Regions from separate parts of the Rhodoferax sp. PAMC 29310 genome, predicted to be linked through region 3. Evidence: predicted binding sites of a transcription regulator. Region 3 holds the regulator's gene; each other region holds the start of a gene.
What was found. The regulator LexA, encoded in region 3, represses DNA repair genes until DNA is damaged. The targets are predictions, from matches to a motif close to ACTGTATNNNNATACAGT.

Region 1 (4,230 bases), 140 kb from region 3:
CTTGTGAAGCGGCATGAGTTTGAATTGGATCTCCATGGCACGTTGAATGTCGCCTGTCATGGCTGCGACACACAATTCGTGCATAAGACGTGGCGCCAAGTTGGCCGTCACGCTGATATTGCCTTGACCGCCGCACAGCATCAGTGCAACGGCGGTTGGGTCGTCGCCCGAGTAGATCGCAAATCCTTTTGGAGCCTCTCGAATCAACCATTGGGCGCGGTCGATATTGCCGGTGGCCTCCTTGATACCCACAATCCCGGGCAGTTGGGCCAGTCGAAGCACGGTTTCATGCGCCATGTCGGCCACCGAGCGGCCAGGCACGTTGTACAGCACCATCGGCAGATCGACGGCCTCAGAGATGGCCTTGAAGTGCAGGTACTGACCTTCCTGGGTTGGCTTGTTGTAGTAGGGAACGACTTGCAGTTGGCAGTCAGCTCCCACCGATTTGGCAAAGCGGGCCAGTTCAATGGCCTCAGACGTAGAGTTGGCACCGCAACCCGCCATGATCGGAGCCCGGCCTGCTGATTGCTCGACCGACACGCGGATGATTTCACAATGCTCTTCCACGCTGACCGTGGGTGACTCCCCCGTGGTGCCCACAGCACCAATGCAGTCAGTACCCTCGGCAATGTGCCAGTCGATCAGTTTTCGCAATGCAGGGTAATCCACATTGCCATCCTCCAACATGGGGGTGACAAGGGCCACGATGCTGCCGGTGATTGGGCGGGTTGAGGATGTCATGTCGGATAGGGAGTTATCTGTAAACGATCATTCTAACTAGAGCGTGTAACGCGCCGGTATCGGTGCTGGCGTCGCCGTCGGCGCTGGCTTGATTGCCGCAATCCGCTGCACGAAACGATCTGGTTGACTCAAAAAACCTTCTTCATAGGCGATGATGTGCATTGATTTGAACGCCGTCAGCAACTCACCTGGCCGAAGCAGGAAATCTGATCGGGACGGTTTGCCAACGGTTTCGTTGCCTTGCGCGAAGGTTTCGTAGAGCAAGACGCCACCAGGCGCGAGGCTTTGTTCGAGTACGTGAAAGAGCGCACGCCACAGGTAGTTTGTCACGACCACAGCGTCAAATTGTCGAACCTGCTGTTGATCCACTAGTGGCCAAGGCTCATTCTCGATGTCGGCTAGCACCGTGTCTCCATGGCCACTTGCGATCTGAAGCGCCTCCTCGGAGCGGTCAACGCCTGTGACGATATAGCCTTGGCCGGCCAGATAGCGCAAGTGTCGTCCGCGGCCGCAGGCAACGTCCAGCGCGCTGCCCGCAGGGCGAATCAGGTGGGACCAGCGTTGCACCCAGGGGGATGGGGTGCCGAGGTCGTGAGATGGGTTGTTCATTGGTTCGGTGCCCGGTTTAGAAACAGGACCAAAGTTGGTCTGCCATGCTCACCAAGAAATCAGGACGAAGGTAGGCCGCGAACACGCCCAGCAGGGCGATCAGCGCCAGCGCATGAAGTCCAACTCTTTTCAGCACGCGTTTCCTGCCAGAGGTCAGCATGGATCTAGGCTGCTTTAAATGTGGGTTGACGCACGATAGATTCTTCCTTGATGGGCAGGTTCAGCAAGGCGGCCAAGACGCCGAGCCCGATGGCGATGTACCAAACTACGTCATAACTGCCGGTGCGGTCATACAAGTAGCCACCCAGCCAAACCCCAAGGAACGAGCCAATTTGATGGCTGAAGAACACAAAACCACTCAGCATGGAGAGGTGAGCGACGCCAAAAATCTGAGCCACGGCGGCATTGGTGGCCGGTACCGTGGACAGCCACAGCAGCCCAATTACCGCCGAGAAAATATAGACGCTCATGGGCGACAAAGGCGCGAGCAGGAAGATGCTGATGACCACGGCGCGTGACAAGTAGATAAAGGCCAGAATATTCTTCTTAGGCAAGCGTTGCCCCAGCACGCCCGACGCATAGGTGCCAAAGACGTTGAAAAGCCCAATCAGCGCCAGGGCGTAGCCCGCCACTTGCGGGGGCAGGCCCTGGTCTTTCAAATAGCTGGGCATGTGAACGCCAATGAAAACCACCTGAAAGCCGCACACAAAATAGCCAGCCATCAGCAATTGAAAGCTGGGGTACTTGAAAGCCTCCTGCAGCGCAGCCCAAGTGGATTGTTCTCGGCGCAAAATACCGCCACTGCTGAACAGAGGTTCACGCAGCCCCCACGCCAGCGGAATCATCAGCAGCGCGGCGGCACTCAGCACCATCAAGGCCGTCTGCCACCCCAATGAGCTGATCAGAAAGCCTTCCGTGGGCACCATCAGGAATTGGCCGAATGACCCGGCCGCTGCCGCGATGCCCATCGCCCAGGAGCGCTTGTCGGCTGAAATATGGCGTCCAATGACGCCATAGACCACGGCATACGTTGTGCCCGCCTGGGCTATGCCGATGAGAACGCCTGCGGTGATGGTAAATACCAACGGGCTGCTGGCGGTGGCCATGCCGAACAATCCCAGCGCGTAAAGCACCGCGCCGGCCAGGATGACCCGAAAGGCCCCAAACCGGTCGGCCAACATGCCCGCAAAGATGCCCGATACGCCCCACGCGAGATTTTGAATCGCAATGGCAAAGGCAAAAGTTTCCCGGCTCCATTCCTGGCTTTGCGTGATGGGTTGCAGCCATAGGCCAAAGCCATGGCGAATGCCCATGGACAGGGTCACGATGGCCCCGCCGCACACTAGGATTTGCAGCATAGACAACGGTTGATTATTTTTTTGCATCGGTGAAATGTAGCCAATCCGGAGTCAACCCGGTGCCATCAATGATACTGATGCCTTTTGTTCGCTGTATCTATATACAGCTTGTGTCATCTTGCAGATTAGAATTGAAAGCTATGGCACTCAAACCCACCAGCGAATATTCAGAAGGTTCCATCCGCGTCCTCAAGGGACTGGAGCCTGTCAAACAGCGTCCCGGCATGTACACCCGCACGGACAATCCGCTTCACGTCATTCAGGAAGTGCTGGACAATGCGGCCGACGAGGCATTGGCCGGTCATGGCAAAAAAATCAAGGTCACGCTGCACGGCGACGGCTCGGTCAGCATTGAAGATGATGGCCGGGGCATTCCTTATGGCATGCACCCTGAGGAAAATGCCCCGGTGATTGAGCTGGTGTTTACCCAGCTGCACGCCGGTGGCAAGTTTGACAAGGGCAAGGGCGGGGCCTACAGCTTCTCCGGCGGCCTGCACGGCGTGGGCGTTAGCGTTACCAACGCGCTGTCCTTGCGACTGGAAGCCACCACCCACCGGGAGGGCATGGTTGCCCGCTTGGTGTTTGAGGCCGGCGACGTCGTCGAGCCCTTGCAAATTCGCAAAAATGGAGAGGGTGACCGTAAATCCGGCACCACCGTGCGCGTATGGCCTGATGGCAAATACTTCGAGTCTCTCGCTTTGCCGATGGCGCCATTGGCTCACCTGCTGCGCAGCAAGGCGGTGCTGATGCCTGGCGTCACTATGACGCTGGTCAATGAAAAAACCAAGGAAACGCAGGTCTGGCTTTACAAAGGCGGCCTGCGCGACTACCTGTTGCAGACGTTGACCGGTGAACTGGTGATTCCCGTGTTCGAGGGCGACGGCTTTGCAGACGCCCAGAGTGACAACTTCGCCGAAGGCGAGGGCGCCGCCTGGTGCGTGGCCTTCACCGAAGACGGTCAACCTGTGCGTGAAAGCTATGTCAATTTGATCCCCACCAGCGCTGGCGGCACCCATGAAAGTGGCTTGCGTGATGGCTTGTTCACGGCGGTGAAGAGCTTTATTGAGCTGCACTCCTTGCTGCCCAAAGGCGTCAAGCTGTTGCCCGAAGATGTGTTCGCACGCGCCAGCTACGTGCTGTCGGCCAAAGTGCTGGACCCCCAGTTTCAAGGCCAGATCAAGGAGCGCCTGAATTCTCGCGATGCGGTGCGCTTGGTGTCCAGCTTTGTGCGTCCCACGCTGGAACTCTGGCTGAACCAGCACGTTGAATACGGTCGCAAGCTGGCTGAACTCACCATCAAGGCGGCGCAAATCCGCCAAAAAGCCGGTCAAAAGGTCGAAAAACGCAAAGGCTCGGGCGTGGCGGTGTTGCCCGGCAAACTCACTGACTGTGAAAGCCGTGACATCAGCCACAACGAAGTGTTTCTGGTGGAGGGTGACTCCGCCGGTGGCAGCGCCAAGATGGGGCGCGACAAAGAAAGCCAAGCGATTCTGCCCTTGCGCGGCAAGGTGTTGAACACCTG
Region 2 (4,230 bases), 1.8 Mb from region 3:
TGCTGGTTGGCTTGGTGGCTTGGTTGTACATGCACCGGCGCTGGCCTGACATTGGCCGCCTGGTGGACGAGCAACCGGACTAAATCACGGCCTGTTTACCGGGGCGGCTGTAGTCCCACCAGGTCCATGCGGCGCTGCGCCAGGTCGGCAACGTCAGTCTGGCCGGCCTCCACAGCCAACTGGCGTTGCACACCCAGCCAAGCCAGCAGTGGCCGGCGCCAGCCCTGTTGAGAGACGGTCTCCACCGCCAAGGTCACGTCGGCCGGCGTCAATCGCTTCACTTTCAGCAACACACCCGCAGCCACCAGGCGCGCCAATGGGTCTTTGATCTCAGGCAAAACTGTGCCCGGGGCGCGGGTGAGTACCGCGCGGTGCTGCTCGGGCAACAGGGCGGCGTTCAAGCCTTGCCAACTGCCGGTGAGGTAGGCGGCGTAGGCCTGGGCCTCGGCCCCTGCATCTGGCGCCAGTGGCTGGTAGCTGGCGCAGTCGTCCAGCTCCAAGCTGGCCACGCGCACGGCGCAGCGGGTAAGTTCTGCCTTGGCCACCAGATCAGCCCGGCCGGTGCTGGCCAGTTCGGTGCGGGCCCGAGCCAACTCCAGGTCCGCCATGCGCTGCTGGCCGGTGAGGTAGGCGGAGGTGAATCCCTGGAGCGAGGACGAGGCGTTGTTTTGCCAGTCTGGCGGCGCGGGTTGGCTGGCGCAGGCGCTTATCAGCAGGGCTGCCGCCAGTGTGAGCAAGACATAACGGGGATTGAGAGAGGTCGTGGTGTTCATGGCAGTTTGATCTCCGCATCACGTGAGAAAGGCCATTTGCGGTTGATCTCTTCCACCAACTGGCTGACCTTGCGCAAACTCAATTCCACTTCGGCCCGCAAGGTGCCCAAATCGGCCGTGGCCGCCTTGGTGTTGGCGCCTACGGCCTGGGCCTCGGCCAACACCGCGTCCACCTTGCCCAACGTGGTGCGGGCGTCGGTTAACACGCCGTTGAGCTGAGCCACGGCGGCGCGTGTGTCGTCCATGGTGGCTTTGGCACCGTCCATCGTGGCTTGGGTGCTGTCCATGATGCCCTGGCGGCCAAACACGCGCTGGTCGGTTTTGGCCAGCAAGGTGTTGGTGTGGTCCAGCAGGGCGACGATTTTCTTGGCGTCTTCTTCGCTGCCCAACATGCCGGTCAGCACGCCGTAGCGGCCCGTCAGGCGCTCTGAGATGGTTTGCAAGTTACCCAGCGTGGTGTTGAGGCGGGAGTTGTCGCCGGTCATGGTGTCGATGTTTTCCAGAATGGCGCGGGCCGAGGCCACCAAGCGCGGAATCTCCGCATTGGTGTCGCCCTGCAGCACCGTGCGTTCGGCGCCATCGGGCAGCGGAGGGTCGGTCAGCATGCCGGTGTACGCGCGTATGCGTGTCTCCCCCACTAGGCCCCGCTCCATGGTGAAGATGCTGCTGGTGCGCAGCCAAGGGGCATCTTTTTGCGGCACATCCACAATGATGCGGGCTTTGCCTTCAGCATTGAGTTCAATGCGGCGCACCCGGCCAATGGGAAACCCAGAGAAGGTCAGGTCCATGCCGGCAATAACCCCTTCAGAGTCGTCGGCCAGCAGGATCAGCTCCTGCTGTTTTTCAAACACGCCGCGGGCGTACATCACGTACAGCAAAAAGCCCAGCACCAGCGCCGTGACCAGCATCAGCAGAAAAATCGCCTTGCGCTCCACATGCGCAATCGGGCTGGTTTCGTCAGGGGAGGGAGGGGGAGTGGGAGAAGTCACAGGGCAGTGTTCCTTTAGACGTATTTGATAGCGAGCGAGGCAGCTTCAATCAGCAGCAACACCATGAACAGACGCACCGCGCCGGGTTGCAGGGAAGAGTCGTGGGTGGGCTGGCGGGCCACCTCCAGGCTAGCGGCCATGGGTACCACGGCCACAGCCAAGCTGAAGAACAGGGTTTTCAGCACAAAGCCCAGGCTCACCTCCAGGTCAAACACCTGGCCCACGGTGCGGGTGTAGCCGGGCAGCCCCCAGGGCGACAAACCATACACCGTGAGGTAGGCCAGCACCAGCGCCACCACACTGCTGACCATGGCCAGCGTCACCACGGAGAAGGTGCTGGCCAGCACCTGGGGTACCAAATCGGCCCGCAGGCGCTCCAAACTCAGGTGGGGGGTGTTTGGGGTGCTGGACGACATCACTTGGCTGGCGTTGAAGGTCAGGCTGGCGCGCAGGGCCACAAACATGGCCGCCGACAGCGGAATCAGCTCCAGCACCAGCACCCGCACCACCATTTGCAGCGCGTATTGCGACAAGCCGTAACTCAAAGCGGTGGCCACCACCACGCGAATCAGCACCAGACTGAGCAGCGTGGACATCACCGTGAACCACGGTAGCACCTCCCAGGTGTTGCGGTAGATGTAGCGGGATGTGGCCGCGCGGTGGCGGCGGTTGTAAGTGGAGGGCGACAGCGCCATCACCAGCACCACGGCGCCAAAGTGAATCATGAACCACCAGCTGGTCAGCGTGCGCAGCACGGCACGCCCCCAAGGGTTGGCGACCGGATTCAGGCTGGGGTGGAGAGGCATCTGGGCATGATAGCGAGGCCCACGCATTTTGCGATTGACAACACGCAGAGCGGGTAAATCACTATACTGATGTTTTATACAGTTATTGTGAGCTTCACGGTTACCCAGCATGGCCTGCGCCTCTTCATCCCCTTTGTCAGAACGCTTTGGCGACGCCGTCTGGCGGGCTGACGCGCTGGGCCACAACGCATCGGCCACTGTGGCCACCGGCCATGCCGCCCTGGACGCCCAGTTGCCGGGCGGCGGCTGGCCGGTGGGCGCCTTGAGCGAAATTTTGCAAGCCCACACCGGCCAGCATGAGTGGCGCCTGCTGCTGCCGGCGCTCACACAAGGAGTTGGCCCGGTGGTGTTGGTCGGCGCGCCGCACCTGCCTTTTGGGCCGGGGCTGGCCGCGCAGGGGCTGGATGCCCGCCGCCTTTTGTGGGTGCGCAGCGACACCCCCGCTCAGCGCCTGTGGGCGAGTGAGCAAGCGCTGCGCTGCGCCGAGGTGCTGGCCGTGCTGGCTTGGCTGCCCCAGGTGCGCGCCGAGCAACTGCGCCGCCTGCAAATGGCCGCCCAAACCCACGGCAAACTTCTCTTCGTCATGCGCCCGGCCCCGGCACAGGCCGAGTCATCACCCGCCTTGCTGCGCCTGCTGGTCACCGGGCCACCGCGCGACGCGCCTGTGGACGCCCTGTCGGTGCAGATCATCAAGCGGCGCGGTCCGCCGCTGGCGCAAGCGCTGATTTTGTTGGCCCGCCACGCCCGCCTGGCCGCGTTGCTGGCCTTGTGTGAAAGCCCCGGCGCGGGCACCCATGCCAGCACCTCAAGCGCAGGAGGGCCCCATGCACTGGATCGCCTTGCAGCCGCTGCCTGATGCTTCAACGGCGCCCACTGGTTCCCCGACGGAGGTCCTGAGCGACCCGCTGGTGGCGTTGGGCTGGTGGGCGTTGCAGTACACGCCCAAGGTGGCGCAAGTTGAAGGCGCGCTGGTGCTGGAAGTGTCCGCCAGTGAACGCCTGTGGGGTGGCGCTGCCGCGCTGTGCCGCCACATTTATACGCAAAAAAAGCCCGTCGCCCAGGTGCAATATGCGCGGGGCGCTACTTCTTTAATAGCAATCGCGCGTCTGGGGTCTGCGGCCAAACCCCGTACCCCGCCTGACGATTTGCCCCTGCACACCCTGCTGGCCGCCGGGCCGCATCTGGGCACGCTGGAGAAAATTGGCTGCACGCAATGGGGCCAGCTGCGTGCCTTGCCGCGCGGCGGCGTGGTGCGGCGTTTTGGCGCGCCCTTGCTGGACGCCCTCGACCGCGCCTACGGCCTCAAGCCCGAGGTCTACCCCTGGCTGGTGCTGCCCGAGGTGTTTGAGGCCCAACTGGAGTTGTCCGCCCAAGTCGAAACCGCCCCCGCACTGCTCTTTGGCGCCAGCCGCCTGCTCAAACAGTTGCAACTCTGGCTGCAACTGCGTCACCGGGGCGTGCTCGCCCTGGCCCTGCAGTGGACCATGGACGCCCGGCGCAACACCGCCACCCAGGGTGAGTTGCTGCTGCGCACGGCAGAGCCCACCGGCGACATCGACCACCTGCAGCGCCTGCTGGCTGAAAACCTCGCCCGCGTCACGCTGCCCGGCCAAAGCGAAAGTCTGCTGCCTGACGAGCAAATCAAAGGCGACAGCCTGCACC
Region 3 (4,230 bases):
GTCAAAGTGGTGCTCGACGCCCAAGGCATCGCGCTCTATTTCAGTCGCGCCATGATCCCGTTTGAGCGCGACCGGGCGAACACCTTGCCCAAACCACCTCCGCTGCGGCACATTGGTATTTACGGGTACCGCGTCGGCTTTTTGCGTCAATTTCCCCAATTGCCCCAAGCACCGCACGAAGTCTCTGAATCACTGGAGCAACTGCGCGCCATGTGGCATGGCCACCGCATCGCGGTGCACACCGCCAGTCAGGCGCCAGGCCCCGGCGTAGACACCCCGGAAGACCTTGAGCGAGTACGTCTGCTTTTCCTACCATAAAAGACAGGGCATGTAAGCTGGCTAGAAGCTGACACATGCTATTCTTCGCGGAAACGACGCATCGTTGCGGGCCTGCCAAACACGCCCCACTTGCGGCCCAATTTTCAATAATCTCCCGAGGACACACATGAAATTGATCCTATTGGGCGCCCCTGGCGCCGGCAAAGGCACGCAGGCCACCTTCATCTGCCAAAAATACGGCATTCCGCAGATCTCAACAGGTGACATGTTGCGTGCGGCGGTGAAAGCGGGCGCGCCACTGGGCATCGAAGCCAAAAAAATCATGGACACTGGCGGGTTGGTCAGCGATGAATTGATAATTAACCTGGTCAAGGAGCGTATTGCGCAGGCCGACTGCGCGGACGGATTCCTGTTTGACGGATTCCCGCGCACCCTGCCCCAGGCGGACGCCATGAAGGCAGCCGGCGTAAGTCTGGATTTCGTGCTGGAAATTGATGTGCCGTTTGACGCCATCATCGAGCGCATGAGCGGGCGTCGCTCCCACTCGGCCTCAGGTCGCACCTACCACGTCAAATTCAACCCACCTAAAGTGGAAGGCGTTGACGACATCACGGGTGAGCCTCTGATCCAGCGGGAAGACGACAAGGAAGAAACCGTCAAAAAGCGCCTGGATGTGTACAGCGCCCAGACGCGTCCCTTGGTGGACTACTACTCTCAATGGGCCAAAGCTGAGCCAGCCAAAGCCCCCAAGTACCGCGCCATCAGCGGCACCGGCACCGTGGATGAGATCACGGCCCGGGCCTTCGAGGCACTGTCCAAGTAAACCCTGTTGAGCCCCGGGCGGGCTCAACCCATCAAGGCCAGCATCAGCGCCACCCGGGCTTTCACAGGCGACAAGCCTTTGGAGTCCTCAAACTGGCTGGCCGATGTCGGCAACACCCGGCCCCGCGTACATCGACTGGCCCGCACCACCGACACCCCAGCACGCTGCGCCCGCACCAACGCGGTCTCCAGATCTTGGTGCAAGGTGCCATTTCCGGTTCCTGCCACCACTAACCCACGCAGAACACCTAGACCCGAGTGCTCGGTTGATACCAGGGCATCCACTACAGCTCCGCTGGCTCCGGCATAGTTCATCACAATCTCAACTCTGGGCCAAATCAGATTGGAAACTCCGTTTTTGATAGCCCCTTGCGTAGTTTCGACGGAGGCCAGAGGCCAATTTCTTACCAAACGGATCAAACCCTCCTCGATATAGCCCACGGGACCAGAATCTCCTGAGTCAAATGCATCGACCCGATATGTGTGGACCTTTTGCACGTCCAGAGCACCATGCACCACACCGGCGCAAACCGCCACCACCCCCGTGGCTCCGGGCGTGCATGCCACCGCTACAGCATCCATCACGTTCTGGGGTCCGTCCGGGGTCAGGGCGGATGCTGGTCGCATCGCGCAGGTCAGCACCACCGGTTTGCCCTGAAGGTAGGCACTAGATAGCGCGCTGTGCAGGAAATAGGCTGTTTCCTCCAACGTGTCCGTGCCATGAGTGATCACCACCCCCACCACATCAGGTTGAGCCAGATGGTGGGTTACACGCGCCAGCAACTGTCGCCAGACCTCAAAACTCATGTCCTTGCTGTCGATTTGAGCCACCTGCTCGACCACCAGGCTTCGGCCCGCCAGAACCCGGTCCAGCCCTGGCACGGCCAACAACAACTGCTCAACACCGACCTGTGCCGCCGTGTAGCCAACGTTGTCAGCGGCCGAACTGGCGGTACCGGCAATAGTGCCACCTGTGCCTAAAACCACAACTTTTTGAGCATGAGAAGAAATAGTCACTTGCGAACTTTCGAAAACTGATTAAAAATACAGCTACTGGATATCAACACAGTGTGTATAAACCCACAGCAAGACCACCGCATATCAAAGGAGTCGCCATGCTTGAAAGCCCCAAACTCACCGCCCGCCAGCAACAAATCCTGGATCTCATCAAAAGCGCCATCACGCGCACTGGTGCCCCTCCTACTCGCGCCGAGATTGCCAATGAACTTGGCTTCAAGTCTGCCAATGCGGCCGAAGAGCACCTGCAAGCATTGGCACGCAAAGGCGTGATCGAACTGCTCAGCGGAACCTCACGCGGCATTCGTTTGAAAAGTGAAGCGCTTCGCTCTCTCAATGAGTCGCGTAGCAAAAACCTCACCCTCTCGTTGCCGGGCATGGCCCAATTAATGCTGCCACTGATTGGCCGGGTTTCCGCTGGTTCCCCCATTCTCGCCCAAGAACACGTCGACAAAACCTACTACCTGGAAGACAGCCTGTTTCAGCACAAGCCGGACTACCTGCTCAAAGTGCGCGGCATGTCCATGCGAGACGCGGGCATCATGGACGGCGACTTGCTGGCGGTGCAAGCCAGCAAAGAAGCTAAAAACGGTCAAATTGTCGTTGCTCGCCTGGGCGACGACGTCACCGTCAAGCGTTTTCGCCGGAACAAGCATCTGATCGAGTTGCACGCAGAAAACCCGGACTACCAAACCATCGTGGTCGAACCCGGCGAGGCCTTTGAGATTGAGGGCTTGGCGGTCGGCTTGATTCGCAACACCATGCTGATGTAAACGGCCCGCTGAAAGATTCACCATGAAAAAACTACACAACGACTCCCCCAGTTTGCTGGCACCCCTTCAAGGGTTTTGGCGCTGGCTAATGCCTGCAGCGCTTCCACGTGCTGCAACTGTCGACGAAATTGGATTGGGGTTTTCCGTCCAAGGACTCGAGGCACCTCGTCAATGCGTGGCGCGCCCAACTCGGGCTGTGGTCCGCCCGCTGCGAATTATTCGTGTCCTCGACCACGATAGCGGCCCTGCCAATGTCGGTCGCATGGTGATATCCGGTCGCATGGCCGACGTCTGCGCCGAACTTGATCGCCTGGTCGCACGCGAGCAAACCTTGCATTGAGAGCGACGTCAGCAGGCCCGGCCACTTGACTGCTGGCGCCAATTCTGGGCTCTGACTGACGAACAAGTTCATTGCCGAGGCACAATGTCACGCTATGAATATAGTGATTCTTGACGATTACCAAGACGCCGTCCGAAAACTGGAGTGCGCCAGCCGACTTGAGCCCTACCAAGCCAAGGTCTACACCAACACCGTCAAAGGACTGGGACAGTTGTCGGTCCGACTCAAAGACGCCGACATTGTGATTCTCAATCGAGACCGCACGCAACTGACTCGGTCACTGATTGATAAGCTCCCCAAGCTGAAACTCATTGTTCAAACCGGCCGAATCGGGCCACATGTGGATGTGGCCGCTTGCACAGAGCGAGGGATCGCTGTCGCCGACGGCGTAGGCTCCCCATTTGCAACCGCCGAGCTCACATGGGCACTCATCATGGCCGCGGCTCGCAGATTACCCCAGTACATCGGGAACTTGAAACATGGGGCGTGGCAACAATCCGGATTGAAAACGAGCTCAATGCCGGCCAATTTCGGTCTGGGAACTCTCCTGCGCGGAAAGACACTTGGTATCTGGGGCTATGGAAAAATTGGCCAACTGGTGGCGCAGTATGGCAAGGCCTTCGGCATGAGCGTGGTGATTTGGGGCCGCCCCCCCTCTAGGGAGCGTGCCATTCTCGACGGTTACGACACGGCCATTGGCCGCGAAGAGTTCTTTGAACAGTGCGATGTCATCACCCTGCACCTCCGCTTGAATGAAGAAACCCAGGGCATCGTTCGTGCCGACGACTTGGCCCGCATGAAGCCGACATCCCTTTTGGTCAACACCTCACGGGCCGAACTGGTTGAATCCGACGCTTTGATCAGTTCACTGAACCGCGGTCGCCCAGGCATGGCGGCCGTCGACGTGTTTGAGACCGAGCCAATTCTGCAGGGGCACGCCTTGCTGAGACTGGAAAACTGCATTTGCACGCCTCACATCGGCTACGTTGAGCAAGACAG

Region 1: J8G15_RS07045 (DNA topoisomerase IV subunit B) is a predicted target of LexA. The motif match lies at 2,799-2,816, and genes of this name have one in related genera.
Region 2: imuA (translesion DNA synthesis-associated protein ImuA) is a predicted target of LexA. The motif match lies at 2,634-2,651, and genes of this name have one in related genera.

The regions. Positions count from the first base shown of each region.
Region 1 is NZ_CP072852.1:1,544,584-1,548,813, reverse strand. Features, by position in the region: gene dapA (4-hydroxy-tetrahydrodipicolinate synthase) at 1-741, opposite strand, end outside; gene J8G15_RS07055 (bifunctional 2-polyprenyl-6-hydroxyphenol methylase/3-demethylubiquinol 3-O-methyltransferase UbiG) at 778-1,350, opposite strand; gene J8G15_RS07050 (MFS transporter) at 1,515-2,708, opposite strand; gene J8G15_RS07045 (DNA topoisomerase IV subunit B) at 2,849-4,230, shown strand, end outside.
Region 2 is NZ_CP072852.1:4,241,175-4,245,404, forward strand. Features, by position in the region: gene J8G15_RS19640 (multidrug effflux MFS transporter) at 1-83, shown strand, start outside; gene J8G15_RS19645 (hypothetical protein) at 96-773, opposite strand; gene J8G15_RS19650 (mammalian cell entry protein) at 770-1,762, opposite strand; gene J8G15_RS19655 (ABC transporter permease) at 1,777-2,568, opposite strand; gene imuA (translesion DNA synthesis-associated protein ImuA) at 2,678-3,424, shown strand; gene J8G15_RS19665 (DNA polymerase Y family protein) at 3,393-4,230, shown strand, end outside.
Region 3 is NZ_CP072852.1:1,408,446-1,412,675, forward strand. Features, by position in the region: gene kdsB (3-deoxy-manno-octulosonate cytidylyltransferase) at 1-318, shown strand, start outside; gene adk (adenylate kinase) at 446-1,102, shown strand; gene J8G15_RS06430 (asparaginase) at 1,126-2,112, opposite strand; gene lexA (transcriptional repressor LexA) at 2,217-2,891, shown strand; gene J8G15_RS06440 (hypothetical protein) at 2,914-3,231, shown strand; gene J8G15_RS06445 (D-2-hydroxyacid dehydrogenase family protein) at 3,326-4,230, shown strand, end outside.